3 regions of the Spirillospora sp. NPDC047279 genome follow, and region 1 is predicted to be linked to each of the others. Evidence: riboswitches for the same ligand, from Rfam matches in the RefSeq annotation. Region 1 holds a riboswitch; each other region holds the start of a gene.

Region 1 (5,545 bases):
TGAGCTGCACGGGCGGGTCGTAGCGCAGCAGTTCCTCGACCGCCGCCGGCACCTGCTCGGGATATTCGCGGAACCACGCGAGCTGGCCGGGGTGGCGCAGCAGGGCCAGCGCGCCGTTCCCGATCAGGTTGACCGTGGTCTCGTGCCCCGCCACCAGCAGCAGGACGCAGGTGGCCAGCAGCTCCTCCTCCGTCAGCCGGTCGCCGTCGGTGCCGCCGTCGCCGTCGGACACCGCGACGAGCGCGCTGAGCAGGTCGTCGCGGGGTTCCTTCCGGCGCATCTCCGCCAGGTCGGTGAAGTAGGCGACGAACTCGGCGCGCGCCTCGTCCCGCCGGGCGATCTCGTCCTCCGACAGCAGGAAGTCCGGATCGAGACCGCGGGCGAGCGCGTCCGACCACGTCTTGAAACGTGCCCGGTCACCCGCCGGAACGCCGAGGAGCTCGCTGATCATGATCACCGGCAGCGGATAGGCCAGGGCCGAGATCACGTCGACCTCGCCCCGGACGTCGGCGAGCAACGTGCCCACGACCTCCTCGACGCGCGGCCGCAGCCGTTCGACCAGGCGCGCGGTGAACGCTTTGCTCACCAGCCGCCGCAGCCGGGTGTGGTCGGGCGGGTCGAGCGTCAGGAACGAGCGCCGCCGGTTCTGGCCGCTCCAGAACCCGCCGGCGCCCTCCGGGCGGTGCCCGAAACGGGGATCGCGCAACACCCGCGCGCACATCTCGTACGACGTCGTGACCCACAACCCGACTTCGGTCCGCCGCAACCGGGGCCCGAACCGGCGGTAGTGCGCGTACGGGTCGGTCCGAAACGCCGGATCGAACGGATCGAAGCCGAGAATGGCCGGGGCGTCCATGAGCCAAGGTCATCCCGGTCTTGTACGCCGTGTCAATGGCTCAGGCGGAATCGCGGATGACCACGTCCGGGGTGAGCACCACCTGGCGGTGCCGGTGCCGTTCGCCCTCCGCGGCCTCGGCCAGTGCCAGCTCGGCCGCCTCGAACCCCAGCTCCTGGCGGGGCTGGCGGATCGTGGTCAGCGGAACGGCGGCGCTGCTGGCCAGCTCGATGTCGTCGTAGCCGATCACGGCGACGTCGTCGGGCACCCGCACGCCGAGCCGCACCAGCTCGTTGATCAGGCCGATGGCCAGCAGGTCGTTGGCGCAGAAAACGCCGTCCGGCATCTCCGGCAGGTCCATGAGCCGCTGCACCGCGGCCTGGCCCTCGGTCGGGGTGAGCGCCTCCTGGGTGAGCGTGATCAGCTCGCCACCGCCGGCCTTGGCCAGCGTGCGGGCGGCGCCGTTGCGGCGTTCGACGCACGGGGTCGGCTCGGGGAGCCCGGTCACGAACGCCAGCCGCTCGCGGCCGAGGCCGAGCAGGTGCGCGGCGGCGATGTCACCGCCGGCCACATGGTCGACCTGGGCGAAGCAGACGTCCGGTGCCGCATGGTCGAGCAGCACGACCGTCATGCCCGCGGCGCGCATCCGGGCGATCTCGTCCGGGCCGAGCCCGACCGGGATGATCAGCACGCCGGCGGCGCGCTGCTCCTCGAGCAACTCGATGATGCGGCGTTCCTTGTCGCGCGAGTGATCGTTGGTCAACCACAGAGCGTCATGGCCGGCCTCGTTGAGCGCCATCTCGGCGCCGCGGGCGACGTCGGTCGCGTACGGATTGGTGAGGTCCTCGACGACGATTCCGAATGCGCGGGCACGGCGCGGGACCGGCTCTTCCGGCCCCTGCCGGAGCCGCCGGGCGGACTCGTTGCGGACGAATCCGAGCTCCTCGATCGCCGCGCGAACGCGGTCACGGGTGGCTTCGGCCACGAGGTCTGGCCGGTTTAGGACATTCGAAACGGTCCCAACTGAGACTCCGGCACGCCTCGCGACTTCCCGAATGCTGGTGGGCGGCAACTCACTCCTCGTCGACCCCGGGGCTGTTTTCGCAGGTTATTGAGCTCCCCCTTGCGGACCCCCGTGAAAACCATCACGCATGGTGGCCATACAAGCACACAAGGTACTCAATCGGCGCTTGACGGGCCGGATCCGGCCGCCTAGCGTTCCGAGCCGAAGCGTAGCTTGAAACGATTCACGATCATCGTTGGCACGGGGTCGACGAAATCGGGCGAGAAGGGATGGGCTCGAGATGGCTGGCGATCATGGCCCGTCCCGGAACCAGACCTCCCTGACGGGGTGCCCGCGTTCGGTTGGCCAACGAGTGAATCGTCACCCGGAGTTCCCGCTCGACGCCCCGCAACCGACCCATCGGCCACCTCCGGCCAAGCATGCGAGATGGATAGGAAACAGATGATCTAAGTCCGGAGGCTCCGGACCCACGCAACCCAACGCGTAAGAGGCCTACCCGTGCCTGTGCAGCGGACGGCTGCATCCCCGCGGTCATCACCACGGACGAGGGAGGACGGAGTGGAACAGGCCACACTCGCACGTCGTGGCACCGACGATCTGCGACTGAGCGAGGAGGAGATCAGGTTGCTCGCGCAGATCGCCAGCGGTGTCACAGCCGATGTGGCGGCACGCAAACTCGAGCTGAGCGCGCGGACGTTGAGGCGGCGTCTGCGCACGATCTGCGATCGGCTCGAGGTCAACACCCCTATCGAGGCCGTGGTGTGGGCGGCCCGAAGGCAACTCATCTGAGCAGTTCGAGACGAGCTACGTCCATCCCCGCAGCGGCGACGTTCTGACAGGTAGGTCCCTGCATCAGACGTCGCCGCGGACGAAGCTCCGGCTCGCCCGCCGCGCGGCGCTCCCGGGGGAAGCCGCCGCACCCTTCTCGTCCCCGACCCCCCAACGCCTACGCGCTCCCGTCCACATGTAGGTGTCTTGATCGGTATCACGTCTCTAGCGGCTTCATGTCGTCGGGGCCGAGTCCACCTGGGCTCGGCCCCGACGCGTTCGTTCATGGGGCGGCGTGCGTCAGGCAGCGCCCCTGATGCGCTTTGAGGGCGCAGGAGATGTGCGGGGATGGCGGCGGCTTTCCTCGGGCGTGTGGCGGGTTGTCGAGAGCGTTCCTGGGAGCGGTCAGGCGACGCGGACGGCGCCGGCGTAGGGACGGCCCGACATCGGGACGATCTTGACGACGTCGCCGGTCTGCGGGGCGTGGAGCATCTTGCCGTCGCCGACGTACATGCCCATGTGGTGCAGGTCGGCGTAGAAGAAGACGAGGTCGCCCGGCTGGAGCTGCTCGCGGGAGATGTGGGTGCCCGCGTTCCACTGGCTGCCGGTGTAGTGCGGGAGGCTGATGCCGACCTGCTTGTAGGCCCACATGGTGAGGCCCGAGCAGTCGAACGAGGTCGGGCCCGCGGCGCCCCAGACGTACGGACGGCCGAGCTTGCCCATCGCGTAGCGGAGGGCCTGGGCGCCCTTGCCGGTGCCGACGACGGGGAGCTTGGCGAGCTCGGTGGGGTCGCGCTTGACCAGGCGGCCGCGGACCTTCTCGTAGAGGTCGGTGACCTTCTTGCGCTGGGAGTCCAGCTGGGTCCGGAGCTGGGAGACCTGCTTGGCGCGTTGTTCCGCCGCCTTGCGGGCGCGCTGGGCGGCCTGCATCGCCTGCATGAGGCCCTGGACGCGGGTGCCGTCCTGGGTGGCGAAGTAGTGCAGGGTGGCAGCCTGGTCGAGGAGGCGCTGCGGGTCCTGCGAGGCGACGAACGAGACCGTGGGGTCGGCGCCGCCCTGCATGTAGCTCGTGGCGGCCAGGCTGCCGACCTTCTCGCGCACGCCCTCGAGCGCCTTCTCCTGGCGCTTGGCGTTGTCGGCGGCGACCTTGGCGGCGCGCTGCGACTGCTGGAGCTTCACGCGGAGGCCGTTGTACTGCTCGGTCAGCTGCTCGAGCTGGTCGGCGAGCTTGTGGGCCTGCGAGCGCAGCTCCTTGGTGGACGGCTCGGGGTCGGCGTGCGCCGGCGGGGCCGTCAGCGACACGCCGACGAGCATCCCGGTGACGGCGAGGGCGCGGAATCGAGCACCCCGCCTGCCGCGAACCGAGCGTGAAAAGGATGCAGGGCGCAATGGCTCCACTAATTCTCCTCTCCTCGTCCGCCTACCGAGTTAGCTGACGGGTTCGGGCCGGAGCAGCCCTTCCGCGGATCGGCGCGATGGTCGCGCTCTGCGGATTCACCCCAGTCGGTAACGGGCACCGGGGTGATCCCCCGGAACCCTCCGAAAGTGGGTCCCCGGCTCCTCGGGACGCTGGCTTGCGGCCCGTGGACTCGGCGGTTCGGCCGCCGTGACGGTGGCCGATGTCAGCGCAGGACACTAACGGAGTCGGACCCCGATGCCAACCAGAACATGCGAAATCACAGGCGCCACAGAGTGATCACCTGATGTCACAGGGGTGGGGATGTGCCTTACATCACCTTCGGGGCGGGGGTGTGGTCTCTTTTATCTAGTCACCCCGGGAAGCTACCTACGGTAAGGGGACGTCCACCACAGGTAAAGGCCGGACGTTCGATAATGTCGCCTGTTTGTGGAAGTAGTGATCAGGCGTGCCCGCACCGCCGACGTCCGGCACATCAGGCGCCTCGTCGACATGTACTCGGGGCCGGGGCGCCGCCTGCTCAAGAAGACCACCGTGAAGTTGTACGAGGACGTGCAGGAGTTCTGGGTCGCCGAGGACCTCCAGGCCGACGCCGTCATCGGGTGCGGTGCCCTGCACGTGATCTGGGACGACCTGGCCGAGGTCCGTTCCGTCGCGGTCGACAAGGGACACGGCGGGCGGGGGATCGGTCACCGCATCGTCGCCAAGCTCCTGGAGACCGCGCGGGAACTGGGCGTGGAACGGGTGTTCTGTCTTACCTTCGAGGTGGACTTCTTCGCGCGGCACGGGTTCCAGCCGATCTTGGGTACGCCGGTCTCGCCCGAGGTGTACGAAGAACTTCTGCGCTCTTATGACGACGGTGTGGCCGAGTTTCTGGACCTGGACCGGGTCAAGCCGAATACGTTGGGAAATACCCGGATGTTGCTTCGCCTGGAGGACTGACCGATGAGTGAACCCCCCCACCGCGGGCGGCCCTACCCGCAGTCGGGCCCTGGGCAGCACTGGCAGGGAGGTCAGGCGCCTTCCCAGTGGCAGGGCGGGCAGCCCCCGCAGCAGCAGTGGCAGCAGCAGTGGCAGGGTCAGCAGCAGTGGCAGCCGTCCGAGCCGCATTACGACGACACGGCGGACGCCGCCGAGCTCCCGCTGGCGCCGATCGCGCGGCGCGCCGGGGCCCGGCTCATCGACTTCACGCTGGTGGCCGTCTTCGGCTTCGCGCTCATCCTGCCGATCACGCTCGGGGTGATCGGGCTCGACACGGCCGGGGACAAGGCCAACACCGAGGGCGGCGTCTGGAACTGGCCGATCCTCTTCACCTTGTTCACGGTGTTGTCGGTGTTGCCTTTCCTTTATGAGGCCGCGCAACTGTCGATGTGGGGGCGCACGCTCGGCAAGCGCATCATGGGGCTGGGCGTCGTGCAGGTGCGGCCGGCGGGCGAGGCGCTGACCACGTACCAGGCGGTCTGGCGTTCGGCCATCAACAATGTCGCCTATCAGATCGGCG
Region 2 (5,545 bases), on a different contig from region 1:
GGCTTGCCCACGGTCAGCTCGTACCCCTCGCGGCGCATGTTCTCGACCAGGATGGCCAGCGCCAGCTCGCCGCGGCCCTGGACCTCCCAGGTGTCGGGACGCTCGGTCGGCAGCACGCGGATGGAGACGTTGCCGACCAGCTCGCGGGCGAGGCGGTCCTTGACCATGCGGGCGGTGACCTTGGTGCCCTTCTCCCGGCCGGCCATCGGGCTGTTGTTGGTGCCGATGGTCATGGAGATGGCGGGCTCGTCCACCGTGATCAGCGGCAGCGGGCGCGGGTCGTCGGGGTCGGCGATGGTGTCACCGATCATGATCTCCGGGATGCCGGAGATCGCGATGATGTCGCCGGGGCCGGCCTCGTCGGCGGGCTTGCGCTCCAGCGCGTCCGTCATCAACAGCTCGGTGATCTTGACCCGCTCGATGCTGCCGTCGTGGCGGCACCAGGCGACCTGCTGGCCCTTCTTGATCGTGCCCGCGTAGATGCGGCAGAGCGCGATCCGGCCCAGGTAGCTGGACGCGTCGAGGTTGGTGACGTGCGCCTGGAGCGGCGCGTCCGGGTCGAACGAGGGCGCCGGGATCGTGTTCTTGATGACCTCGAACAGCGGCTCGAGGTCCTCGCTGTCGGGCTGCTCGCCGTTGCCGGGCTTGTTGAGCGACGCGCGGCCGGCGCGGCCGGAGGCGAAGACGATCGGGAACTCGATCTGGTCCTCTTCGGCGTCGAGGTCCATGAAGAGCTCGTACGTCTCGTCGACGACCTCGTCGATGCGCGCGTCGGGCCGGTCGGTCTTGTTGACCACCAGGATCACCGGCAGCCTGGCCTCCAGGGCCTTGCGCAGCACGAAGCGGGTCTGGGGGAGGGGGCCCTCGCTGGCGTCCACCAGGAGGACGACGCCGTCCACCATCGACAGCCCGCGCTCGACCTCGCCGCCGAAGTCGGCGTGGCCGGGGGTGTCGATGATGTTGATCGTCATCCCGTTGTGCCGGACCGCCGTGTTCTTGGCGAGGATGGTGATGCCCTTCTCACGCTCCAGATCATTGGAGTCCATGACGCGGTCATCGACGTCCTGGTTCTCGCGGAAGGCGCCGGACTGCCAGAGCATGGCGTCGACCAGCGTGGTCTTGCCGTGGTCGACGTGGGCGACGATCGCGACGTTCCGCAGGTCATCGCGCGTGGAGAAGGGCATGCGAACTCGCTTGGGTGATGGTTGGGAATCGCCGCAGACGTGCGGCCCAGCCAATTCTACTTGGCGCGCAAACCCGCCCCGGCCTTCCGCGGCCGACACCAGCCACGATTACTCCTTCATGGGCCCTTTGTGTACAGCTCTGGCCGCCGCCCCTCCAGTGCGGTGACCAGCCTCACGACCACCCGTCCGCGCCGGCCCGGCACCCGTCCAACCGCGGAACCGGGGTCAGGTACGTGCCCGCGCCGCCGTCCTGCGATGTGGCGAAGGTCTCGAACCCTTCCGAACGTGCGGGCGGCGTCCAGATCGTCTGAAACCCTTGCGACCAGGGCGTTCTCGCCATCCGGCGGCATCCAGTCGCATGTCCCTTTTGGTCGCCGCATTTGCCGTAATTTGCCATCCCTTTGTACGCTCCTGCGGATCCGGCCGCTCGACGTCCGACAGGGACGGTGGCCGGACCGCCGAATCCCCGCCGAGGGGAACCGGGGAACCAACACCCCCTGGGGCGAATCCGCGTTCGCGCGGTAGGGCGACTCCTGGCCCGAGCCCGTCAGCTAACCCGGTAGGCGGACGAGGAGAGGAGAACACCGGCTTGTCACCGGACCCCCAGCGTCGCCGTTTCGTCATGTCCATCGCGGCCACCGCCGCGGTCGTCGCGACAGGCGCCGTCATCGCCCCCGCGCAGGCCGCCCCCGCCGCCCTGGTCGCCGCCCCCTTCGCGGCTCCCAGCCCCTCCGGCAAGCCCACCGAGAGCGAGCTGCGCAAGCGCCTGAACGCCCTCAACACCGAGGCCGAGAAGCTCACCGAGCAGTTCAACAAGTCCCGCGTCGAACTCGGCAAGGCCCAGCGCGCCCTCCGCGAGGCCACCCGGACGGCCGCAGCCCTCGAGGCCCAGGCCGCTCCCGCCCGCGAGCAGCTCGGCCGCCTGGCCGCGAACAACTACATGACCGGCGGCCCGGACATGATGTTCACCACCAACGGCACCACCGAGGGCCTCTCCGACTCCGCCTACCTGGCCCAGAACCAGGCGTCGGTCGTCAACGCCCTCCAGGCCCGCATCGACCAGGCCAACCAGGCCCGCCGCGACGCCGAGACCAAGAACACCGCCGCCACCCAGGCCGCCGACCGGGCCCAGAAGGCCAAGGCCGCCGCCAAGGCCAAGGTGGACGAGGTCACCAAGCAGCTCGACAAGCTGACGACCACCCGCACCAAGGACCCCACGTCCGGCTACACCGCCGTCATCAAGGGCTCCGACCTGCCCGCCAGGATGACCCGCAAGGCCCTCGGCAAGCTCGGCAGCCCCTACGTCTGGGCCGCCGCGGGCCCCAACAGCTTCGACTGCTCGGGCCTCGTCGTCTGGGCCTACGCCCAGGTCGGCAAGTCCGGCCTCCCGCACTACACCGGCGACCTCTTCCAGCTGGGCAGCAAGGTCGACAAGGGCTCCCTCCGCGCCGGCGACCTGGTCTACTTCGGCGGCAGCCTCCACCACATGGGCATCTACGTGGGCGGCGGCCGCTACGTCCACGCCCCCCAGACCGGCGACGTCGTCAAGATCTCCAAGCTCTCCGAACGCTCCGACTACGCCGGCGCCAACCGAATCTCCTAGCCCACCCGCCCCACACCCACTTGAGCCGTCCGCCCTGGCCCGCCCCGGAGCCACCCCCGACGGTCTCGCCCCCACCCCGCACTGCGCCCGACCCTGCGCTGGCTTGCGCTGCACCTGGCCCTGTGCCGCTCCGCGCTGCGCCTGGCCCCGCACTGCGTTGCTCCGTGCTGAGCCCGACCCCGCGCCGCCCTGTGCTGCGCCCGGACATCGCGCCGGGCCCGTGCTGCGCCTGCCCCTGCGCTGCTCCGTGCTGCCCCTGCCCCTGCGCTGCTCTGTGCTGCGCCTGTCCCTGCGCCGCTCCGCGCTGCGCCCCGCCCTGCGCCGCTCTGCGCTGTGTACGGCCTGCGCTAGGTCGACTTTGCGCCGCGTTCGATGATGCGGGGCGCCCACTGGGCGCGGTGCCCGGCCCATGTCGCGCCGGCCAAGGGCCGGCCCGGCCCGCGTTACGCCAGTCGGTGTTGCTCTGCGCTGCGTTCATCCTGTGCCGCGCCGACTTTGCACTGTGCCGCGCCGGCCCCGCGCTGCGCGGGCCGGTCTGCGTTGCCGCGCCCGTCATGTGGCGAGCCCGTTTTGCGCCCGCTGTTGCTGCGCTCGCTCCGCGTTGCTTCTGTCCCGCGTCGCGCCCCCGTAGCGGCGCACGGCTGTTGGTCTTACGTCGTGTTGGCCTTGCGGGGCGGGTGACCTGTCCGGCCTTGTCTTCGGATTGTATCCAGCCGGTGTGCAGCTGACGTTCAGCTGATGTGCAGTTTGGTGCCGTGACGGGGCGGGTTTGTTGGACGGGGGTGGTTGTTCGGGCTGGTGAGCGGTGGTTTGGGGCTTCGGGTGGGGAGTTGGTGGGGTGGGTGTCGGGGCTGGTGGTGTGGGGGCGGGGTGGGTTTCTGGGGTGGGTTCGCTGGGCGTGGCGTCAAGGGGTGGGGGCCCTTGGGTACGGAACGTGGGAATGAGGGGCCCGGGTCCGGGGTGGGTCCCTTGGCCCGGGGCCGGCGGGGGCGGGAAGTCGGGCGGATTCCGCCGGGTGGGGTGCGCCCTTCTTGATTTAAGAATCAATGAGAATCGTCCTGGTGCGGGTTATGGTCCCTGACCTGCGCCGGAGATATCTGTGAGACGTCGCATTGCTAGCCTCGCGAGCCACATATGAGGGAGGTGTGCGCGAAGAGTGATGGGTCCGGCCGGTACGGTCCGCCACGAAGTCGGCCGTTCACTCATTCGTAACCTCGCTCCCTGCACGAACGCGGGAGATGATCAAGGGCCCCTGGGCCCAAAAAGTTGGCCTGATCCGGCCGGTGCCGGGAGGCCTTTTCGGGGCGGCGGCCACGCTAAGTGATCGTCAACCGCGGTGGGAATTCGCTGAAACCGGTTCGCAACCTTCTGCGTCTGACGTTGGCGATGCAGCATTCCGATCGGTCCCACAGAAAGGGTTGAGTCATGGTGCGTGGGACGGTTATTGTCATCGCGCCCGAAATGGGAATGTCATGGTGTATCGGGGGCTCAGCCGCGGTGACAGCCGGGGACGTCGCCTCCGTGAGGCCCGACGAGCATCCGGAGTGGAATTGACCGCGGTCCTGCTGATGGGAGACTTCCCGGGAACGGGCGCCCTGGGCGCGGCGGGCGCCCAGCGCCTCGACCTTCCGGCGACGTCCGAGGCGGCTCAATTCTTTATCGACCACGTGGCTCAGGGCCTCCAGGCCCAAGGCGCGGTCCTGGTCCTCCTGCCGTCCTGGCGGGCCGCCGCGGCGAAGCGGCTGGTGAGCCTCGCCCGCGGCGCGTTGTCGACCGACCGGATCGCCGCCGTCCAGCTCAGCCTGCCTCCGCTGGCACTGTCCCTGGTGGCCGACCAGCTGGCCTTCGTCGCTCCTCATGTGAAGCCCGGCGTCCTGGCCAGCCTCGCCTACCGGCTGGCCGATTCGGTGTACGCGGGTGCCTGGGTCAACAGCGTCGCGCGTCTCGAGCACATCAAGACGGGGTTCGGCGCGCACGTGTCGTCGTTCCTGCCGGGCGGTTTCTCGGTGGGCGCGGGGACCAACGCCGGGGTCCACCGGATCACCGCGTCCAAGCCCGTGCAGGTGATCGAGAACAGGCCGCAGGACCCGGTCCTCCTTCTGGTGACCGACGAGAACGGCGACATGGAGTGGGTCCAGCAGAAGCTCCAGCCCGAGCTTCGCGTGGTCTCGGTGACGCCCGTTCCGGTGCAGCCGCTCAGCCAGGAGTACTGGGGGGCCAAGAAGTTCAGCGAGTTCGTCGCCCTCTGCGGGCACCCTCGCGCCCTGCACTTCGCCGTCGTCAACGCCACGTACCGGCCCTGCGGCTGGTGCAGAGAGCTGACGACGCTCCCCAAGTGCCCGTTCTGCGCGATGCTTCAGCGCGAGAACGCCGGTACGTCGAGCACCGGGCCGCAGGTTTCCCAGCCCGGTTCGCCCCCTCTGCCCGACTCCCAGCAGGCGCCGCCCGCTCCTCCGGCTCCTCACCCGCAGCCGCCACCACCCCAGCCGGCGGGGCGACCACCCCAGCCGCCGGGTCCTTCCCAGATCCCCGCCGACTCCCAGCCCCCCGCGAACGGACAGCCTCAGCCCCTCGCCCAGCACCAGCCCCCCGCCCACCCCCCAGTGAACGCACAACCTCCGGGTCCGGGGCGGCCTGCTGAGCACGTTCAACCTCCCGCGCAGACCCGGCCCCAGCCGCCGGCCCAGCTCCAGCCCCCCGTTCAGCTCCAGCCCCCAGCCCAGTTTCAGTTCGCGGCCCAGTCGTCGCATTCGCCGCC
Region 3 (5,545 bases), on a different contig from region 1:
GCGGTAGCCGACGTAGTCGGCGAAGCCCTCGATGAGCCAGACGGGCGTCCGGCCGTCCTGGGCTCCGCCGGTGGCGACATGGGTCACCTCGTGGGTGAGCACGACGCTCTTGCCGAGGTCGTTCAGCCGCCCGAACGTGCCGGGCGAGACGATCACGCGGTCCTCGCCACGGCCGCCGCCGGCCGCGGGGGCCACCGCGGCCAGGGCGGCGATCTCCTTGAGCTCCCGGTCGTCGCCGGCCAGCGCCGACGCCTGGGCCGGGTCGGAGGGGACGAGCACGACCGCGCGCCGGGCCCAGCCGGTGCCGACCACGCCGGTGACGACCGGCACGGCCGCGTCCAGCCGCCGCGCGATCTCGTCGAGACCGCGGGCGTCGCCGATGACCAGGCCGCCGCGCCCGCGCCGGACGGTCAGCGGCCCGCCGTCCCACATCTCCACGTCGTCGCGCAGGCCGCGGGCGGCGGCGTCGCCGACGATCACCCAGGTGCCGGACCGTCGCGCGAACGTGAGGTAGCGGGTGCGCGCGACCTCGCCGCGGTCGAACCCGTGCAGCCGGTACCGCAGGCTCACCCGGACCGCGGGGGCGCCGGACGCGGTCGCGGGCTCGATCGCCTCGAAGCGTTCGCGCCACGAGCCGAGCGGCAGCCTGGCCAGGTTGTCGTAGACCGCCGCCTGGGCCTCCTGGTACGCGGCGGGCGCCGAGGCGACCGTGGCGAGGAACCGGACCCGATCATGCTCCCGCACGGCCGCCGCGCGGTTGGCCAGGACGGCCTCGACCGCGCCGGCGTCCGGCGGCTCCGACGGCGTGGCGGCCGCGGCGGTCGCCGGAGGCGGGTCGTCACCGCCCGCGCCGGCCAGGGCGGCACCGGCGGCGGCGACGCAGGCGGCGGTGCCGAGGCCGATCAACGCGACGGCCCGGCGGCGTGACACGCCACCGGGCTCATCGGGTCTCTCGTCCGGCCTCTCGACGGGCCGCTCCTGTTCCATGCGGCGATCCTATTGACCGGGCCGGGATGCCCGCGCCCAGGTCACGCCGGGGTCACTTCGCGTAGTCGGGGTAGCCGTAGCCGACGATCTGGCCGGCCGGCCGTTCGCGGATCTTGACGGCGTTCGAGGTGTTGCCCTCGACGGTCTGCACGGTGCCGTCGCCGTTGTCCTTGACCACCATGCCGACGTGCACGATGTCGTCGATGTCCTTGGAACCGCCCCAGTCGAAGAAGACGATGGCCCCGGGCCTGGGCTCGGTGCCCCAGCGGTCCTGCTCCTCGAACCACTTGGCGTGCTCGACCGTCCAGGCGTCGCTGCCCATGCCGTGGCCGAACCCGAGCTCCTCGCCGATCCAGGACACGAACATGTCGCACCACTGGGCGTCGCTGTAGCCCTCCAGGTCGCCGCCGTCGCGTTCGAGCGTCTCCTTGGCGCGGTCGGTGCCCATGTACCACTCGTTGAACTTGGTCTCGCCGTTCTCGTCCTCGGAGATGCCCACCTGGGACTTGGCGAGCTTGATCGCGTCGTCGGCGGTCGGCTTCTTCGGCTCGGTCTTCACCGGCGCCTTGGACGCTCCGGCGGCGGACGGCGCGGTGCTCGCCCGGCCCGCGTCGCCGGAGAGCTTCTCGGGTACGTCGTGGGACTTCTTCTTGGGGGCGCCCGGCTGGACGGCCGCGGCGGCGGCCGGGGCTTTGGCGGCGGCCGACCCGGCGGGCGCGGCGCCGACCGCGGCCTGCGCGGTGACGGTCGCCGTCCCGATGACGGCGGCGCCCGCGACGAGGCCGCCGGTGGTACGCAGGGTGATCTTGAGTGGGCTGGGCTTGCGGTGCTTGCCTGGCACGAGGGGATCTCCTTGGCTTCCATGCCGCCTACCGGGTTAGCTGACGGGTTCGGGCGTGGAAGCTGCCCTACGGCCTGCGCGCAGGCCGATTCACCCCAAGGGACTGCTCAGCCGGGCCCCTGGTCGGGGCGGAGGCATGGTGGGTCCCCGGCTCCGCGCGTGCGCGGACTCGGCGGTGGCCGTCCGAAACGGCCGTTCAAGATTTCTGAGGGGATCGGGCGCGGCCGTTCACGGGGGGAGGGAACGGCCGCGCCCGGTGAGGGAGGGATGTGGCTCGGTAGAAGACGTGGCTCAGTAGGGACGGACCGCGCCGGAGAAGGTCTTCTTGCGGTAGCTGTCGAGCTTGACGACCTTCACGTGGCTGCGGCTGTTGGGGGCGTGGATCATCCAGATCTTGTTGCCCTTGCGCTTGGACACGATGCCCACGTGGCCCTTGCCGTTGAAGAAGACCAGATCGCCGGGGGCGAGCTTCTTCCAGGACACCTTGTTCTTGACCGCGCGGTACTGGGCGGTGGTGACGCGGGGCAGCTTGACCCCGGCCTTGCGGTACGACCACTGCACGAGACCGGAGCAGTCGAAGGCGTGAGGACCGGCCGCGCCGTAGCGGTACGGCTTGCCCTTCTTCTTGAACGCGTACTTCAGGGCCTTCTGGGCGAGCTTCTGGCGCTCGGCCCAGGTCTTGTGCTTGGCCTGCTTGACGACCTTGGCCACCGGAACGGCCTTGGTGGCCGCCTCGGCGGAGGGGGCGGGTCCCGTCGCGAGAAGGGGGGTGGCCACCGCGGTGGCGACCACGAGACCGCCGAAGCGGACGCGACGGGACATGACAGCGTTGCTGGACAGGGGAGTCTCCTTCTTCCAGACGCCTACCGGGTTAGCTGACGGGTTCGGGCGTGGAAGTTGCCCTACGGTGCGCCCGGTTCGAGGGGATCGAAGGAGGGCGCGCCGATTCACCCCGTTCGGGGCCCGTCGAAGAGGGACGGGCCGCGAGAGTGGGTCCCCGGCTCCGCGCGATGGCGGACTCGGCGCTGCCGCGGCGATCCTGGGGCGCGATGGGGCCCGTGCGCGGGACCCTGTGTCCCGCGTGCGAAAGCGCGGCGCTGATGTTGTGTGATGGGGCGGCCCCAAGACAGGGGAACCGCCGTCGGCCCGGACTCGATGGAAAGCCGTCGTGACGCGCTCGTTCGGCGCCATGCACGCCTGAGCGTGCGCACGGTACGGCTGAGCCGGCCGGTCGGGTGCGGCGCGTGGAGGGCGTCGCACCGGCCTCGGCACCTGGACGGTGTCGAGCGGGGGGACGCGACGCCTGGTGAGCGCCGCGGGTCGCCACAAAGTATCAAAGGGTCAACCGAAAGCAAATCGGTCGCAAAGTAAAGAACGGACCAGGTCAGACCTGGTCCGTTCTCTGGTGCGCCCGGGCTAGGGGCGCGAAGTGTCGAGCGTCACGGCCGTCCGGCGCCGTAGTAGTTCGACAGGTAGTAGCCGGAGGTGATGCTGACGACCTGGACGCTCTTGCCGGTGCTCGGCGAGTGGATCATCTGGCCGTTGCCCACGTACAGGCCGACGTGGCCCAGGCTGCGGAAGAAGACCAGGTCGCCGGGCTGCAGGTCGCTCTTGGCGACGCGCTTGGTGGCGGCCCACTGCGAGTTGGTCGTCCGGGTGATGCTGACCCCGGCGGCCTCCCAGGCCCGCATGGTCAGGCCGGAGCAGTCGTAGCGGGGGCCGGTGCCGCCGTACTGGTACGGCGTGCCGAGCTTGCTGTAGGCGAAGTCGAGCGCCGTGCGGGCCGAGCCGCTGGCGGGGCCGTTGTAGGTGCCGCCGATGGCGCCGCCGCCGGACTTCTGGGTCTTGATGCCGAACTTGGCGAGCGCCCGCTTTTGGGCCGCGATCGACTTCTCGACCTTGGCCTTCTGGTCCTTGAGCTCCTTGGCCTTGCCCGCGGCGTCGTCGTAGGCGCGCTGGGCCTGGGCCTTCTCCCGCTGCACCCGCTGTGCGGCGGTCAGGAACTGGGTCACCTCGGAGTTGCGGTTGCGGGACAGGTGCGTGAAGACCGCCGACTGGTCGAGAACGGCCTGCGGGTCATCGCTGCCGATGAAGCCCGCGACGTCGCCGGTCTCGCCGTTCTTGTAGGCGGTGGCGGCCATCTGAGCGATCTTGCCGCGGAGGGTCTCGAACGCGAGTTCCTCGTCCTTGGCGGCACGCTGCTTGGCCTGGAGCTTCTTCTTGGCGATCTTGAGATCCTCGCCGACCTGGTTGTACTTCTCGACCAGATCCTCAACCTGCTCGTTGAGCTTGTTGAGCTTCTTCTGGACCTGGGCCGCGGTGGGCTTGGGCTCAGCGTGCGCCGACGCCATGGGCAACACCATGGTGGTCGTCGCGGCGAGGCAGGCTGTCGCCATCAGCCGCCGGGAGCTGCGATCACTGGCCACGGTCGGATATGCCCCTCTCGTCCGCCTATATCAGCGGCTGACATTAGCGAGGGGGCACACCAGTCACAACCGAATCGTCAGTATTCATCAAGCTCGCCCAGCTTTTACCCCATTCCGTGACGATCAGATCACGATCCGCGTCCCGAACTCACGGTGTGCGCTCGCCGGTCACGATGCGCGCTCGCCCGGGGTCAGCCGCAGCGGCGGGACCATGTCGAGATCGGCCAGCACCTGCAGGGCCCGCCGTTCGCCCACGTCGAGATCGACCACACCCTCCGTCGGCGCCGCCAGCAGGGTGGTCACCACACAGTCGCCGCATCCGGTGCCGCGCACCTGGCACCCCTCGCACTCGATCAGCATGCCGTCCTCCTCACACTCGGGGTCTGACACATCGGGTCGTGCACATCGGGTCGTGCTGCCTTCGTGACGGACAGTACGACCCAGGTGTGACAGAACGACGTGCTCCCTGGTCAGAGCCCAGAAACCGCATGGTCAGCGCCGGCGGCGGGCGAACTCGGGCAGCCGCGCAAGACGGTCAAGACCAGCGCGAGCAGACCAGGGCGAGCAGACCAGGGCGAGCAGGCCAGCGCGAGCAGACCAGGGCGAGCAGACCAGGGCGAGGAGGGCGGCGTGAGGAGGGCGGCGCCAGGAGGGCGGCGCGAGGAGGGCGGCGTGAGGAGGGCGGCGTGAGGAAGGCGGCGCCAGGAGGGCGGCGCGAGGAAGGGAGCGCGAGGAGGGCGGAGCCAGGAAGGCGGCGGGAGCGGGGTCAGGAGGAGCGGGAGAGGCGGCGGAGGAGGAGGGCGGACACCGCGGGGCGGGCGCCGGAGCGGCGGGCGGCGTCGGCGACCTCGCGGTCGGAGGAGACGACCACCACGGCCCGGCCGGTGGGCTCGACGCGGACCAGCTCGCCGATCAGCTCGTCGGCGGTCTGGCCCGGCTGGCTGAACATCACCCGGACGCCGCGCGGCGCGGCGATCAGGACCGGGGCGTCCAGGTCGGCCCCGTCGAACACGCAGGTGACCTCGGCGCGGGTCTGCGCGGCCAGGCCGCCGAGCCCGGACAGCAGCCGGCTGCGCTGGTCGGCCAGCGGCAGCTCGCCGTAGCCGGTCTTGGTGACGTTGTAGCCGTCGATGATCAGGTGCACCTGCGGCAGCGTGAGCAGGCGGTCGAGCAGCTGGGGGTCGTCGTCGGAGAGGGCGCGGCCGGGCAGGTTGCGGTGCGCCAGCTTGTCGGGCTCGGCCCCGGCGACCGCGTCCGCGGGCCGGTCGATCGTGGTGGGGAGGGCCAGCTC

What was found. Region 1 has a riboswitch for cyclic di-AMP ahead of ABZ810_RS05170 (NlpC/P60 family protein). Riboswitches for the same ligand answer to the same signal wherever they lie in the genome.
Region 2: linked by a shared signal. The riboswitch ahead of ABZ810_RS22565 (C40 family peptidase) and the one ahead of ABZ810_RS05170 (NlpC/P60 family protein) in region 1 are both predicted to bind cyclic di-AMP.
Region 3: linked by a shared signal. The riboswitch ahead of ABZ810_RS29390 (CHAP domain-containing protein) and the one ahead of ABZ810_RS05170 (NlpC/P60 family protein) in region 1 are both predicted to bind cyclic di-AMP.

Annotation. Positions count from the first base shown of each region.
Region 1 covers NZ_JBEYUA010000002.1:198,163-203,707, reverse strand. The annotation lists gene ABZ810_RS05185 (cytochrome P450) at 1-856, opposite strand, end outside; gene ABZ810_RS05180 (LacI family DNA-binding transcriptional regulator) at 897-1,907, opposite strand; gene ABZ810_RS05175 (LuxR C-terminal-related transcriptional regulator) at 2,418-2,648, shown strand; gene ABZ810_RS05170 (NlpC/P60 family protein) at 3,033-3,929, opposite strand; cyclic di-AMP (ydaO/yuaA leader) riboswitch at 4,029-4,232, opposite strand; gene ABZ810_RS05165 (amino-acid N-acetyltransferase) at 4,468-4,986, shown strand; gene ABZ810_RS05160 (RDD family protein) at 4,990-5,545, shown strand, end outside.
Region 2 covers NZ_JBEYUA010000008.1:300,238-305,782, forward strand. The annotation lists gene typA (translational GTPase TypA) at 1-1,184, opposite strand, end outside; cyclic di-AMP (ydaO/yuaA leader) riboswitch at 1,631-1,766, shown strand; gene ABZ810_RS22565 (C40 family peptidase) at 1,807-2,787, shown strand; gene ABZ810_RS22570 (hypothetical protein) at 4,332-5,545, shown strand, end outside.
Region 3 covers NZ_JBEYUA010000012.1:175,846-181,390, forward strand. The annotation lists gene ABZ810_RS29385 (hypothetical protein) at 1-987, opposite strand, end outside; gene ABZ810_RS29390 (CHAP domain-containing protein) at 1,040-1,828, opposite strand; cyclic di-AMP (ydaO/yuaA leader) riboswitch at 1,839-2,013, opposite strand; gene ABZ810_RS29395 (C40 family peptidase) at 2,120-2,650, opposite strand; cyclic di-AMP (ydaO/yuaA leader) riboswitch at 2,674-2,863, opposite strand; gene ABZ810_RS29400 (NlpC/P60 family protein) at 3,268-4,254, opposite strand; gene ABZ810_RS29405 (hypothetical protein) at 4,423-4,614, opposite strand; gene ABZ810_RS29410 (NYN domain-containing protein) at 5,021-5,545, opposite strand, start outside.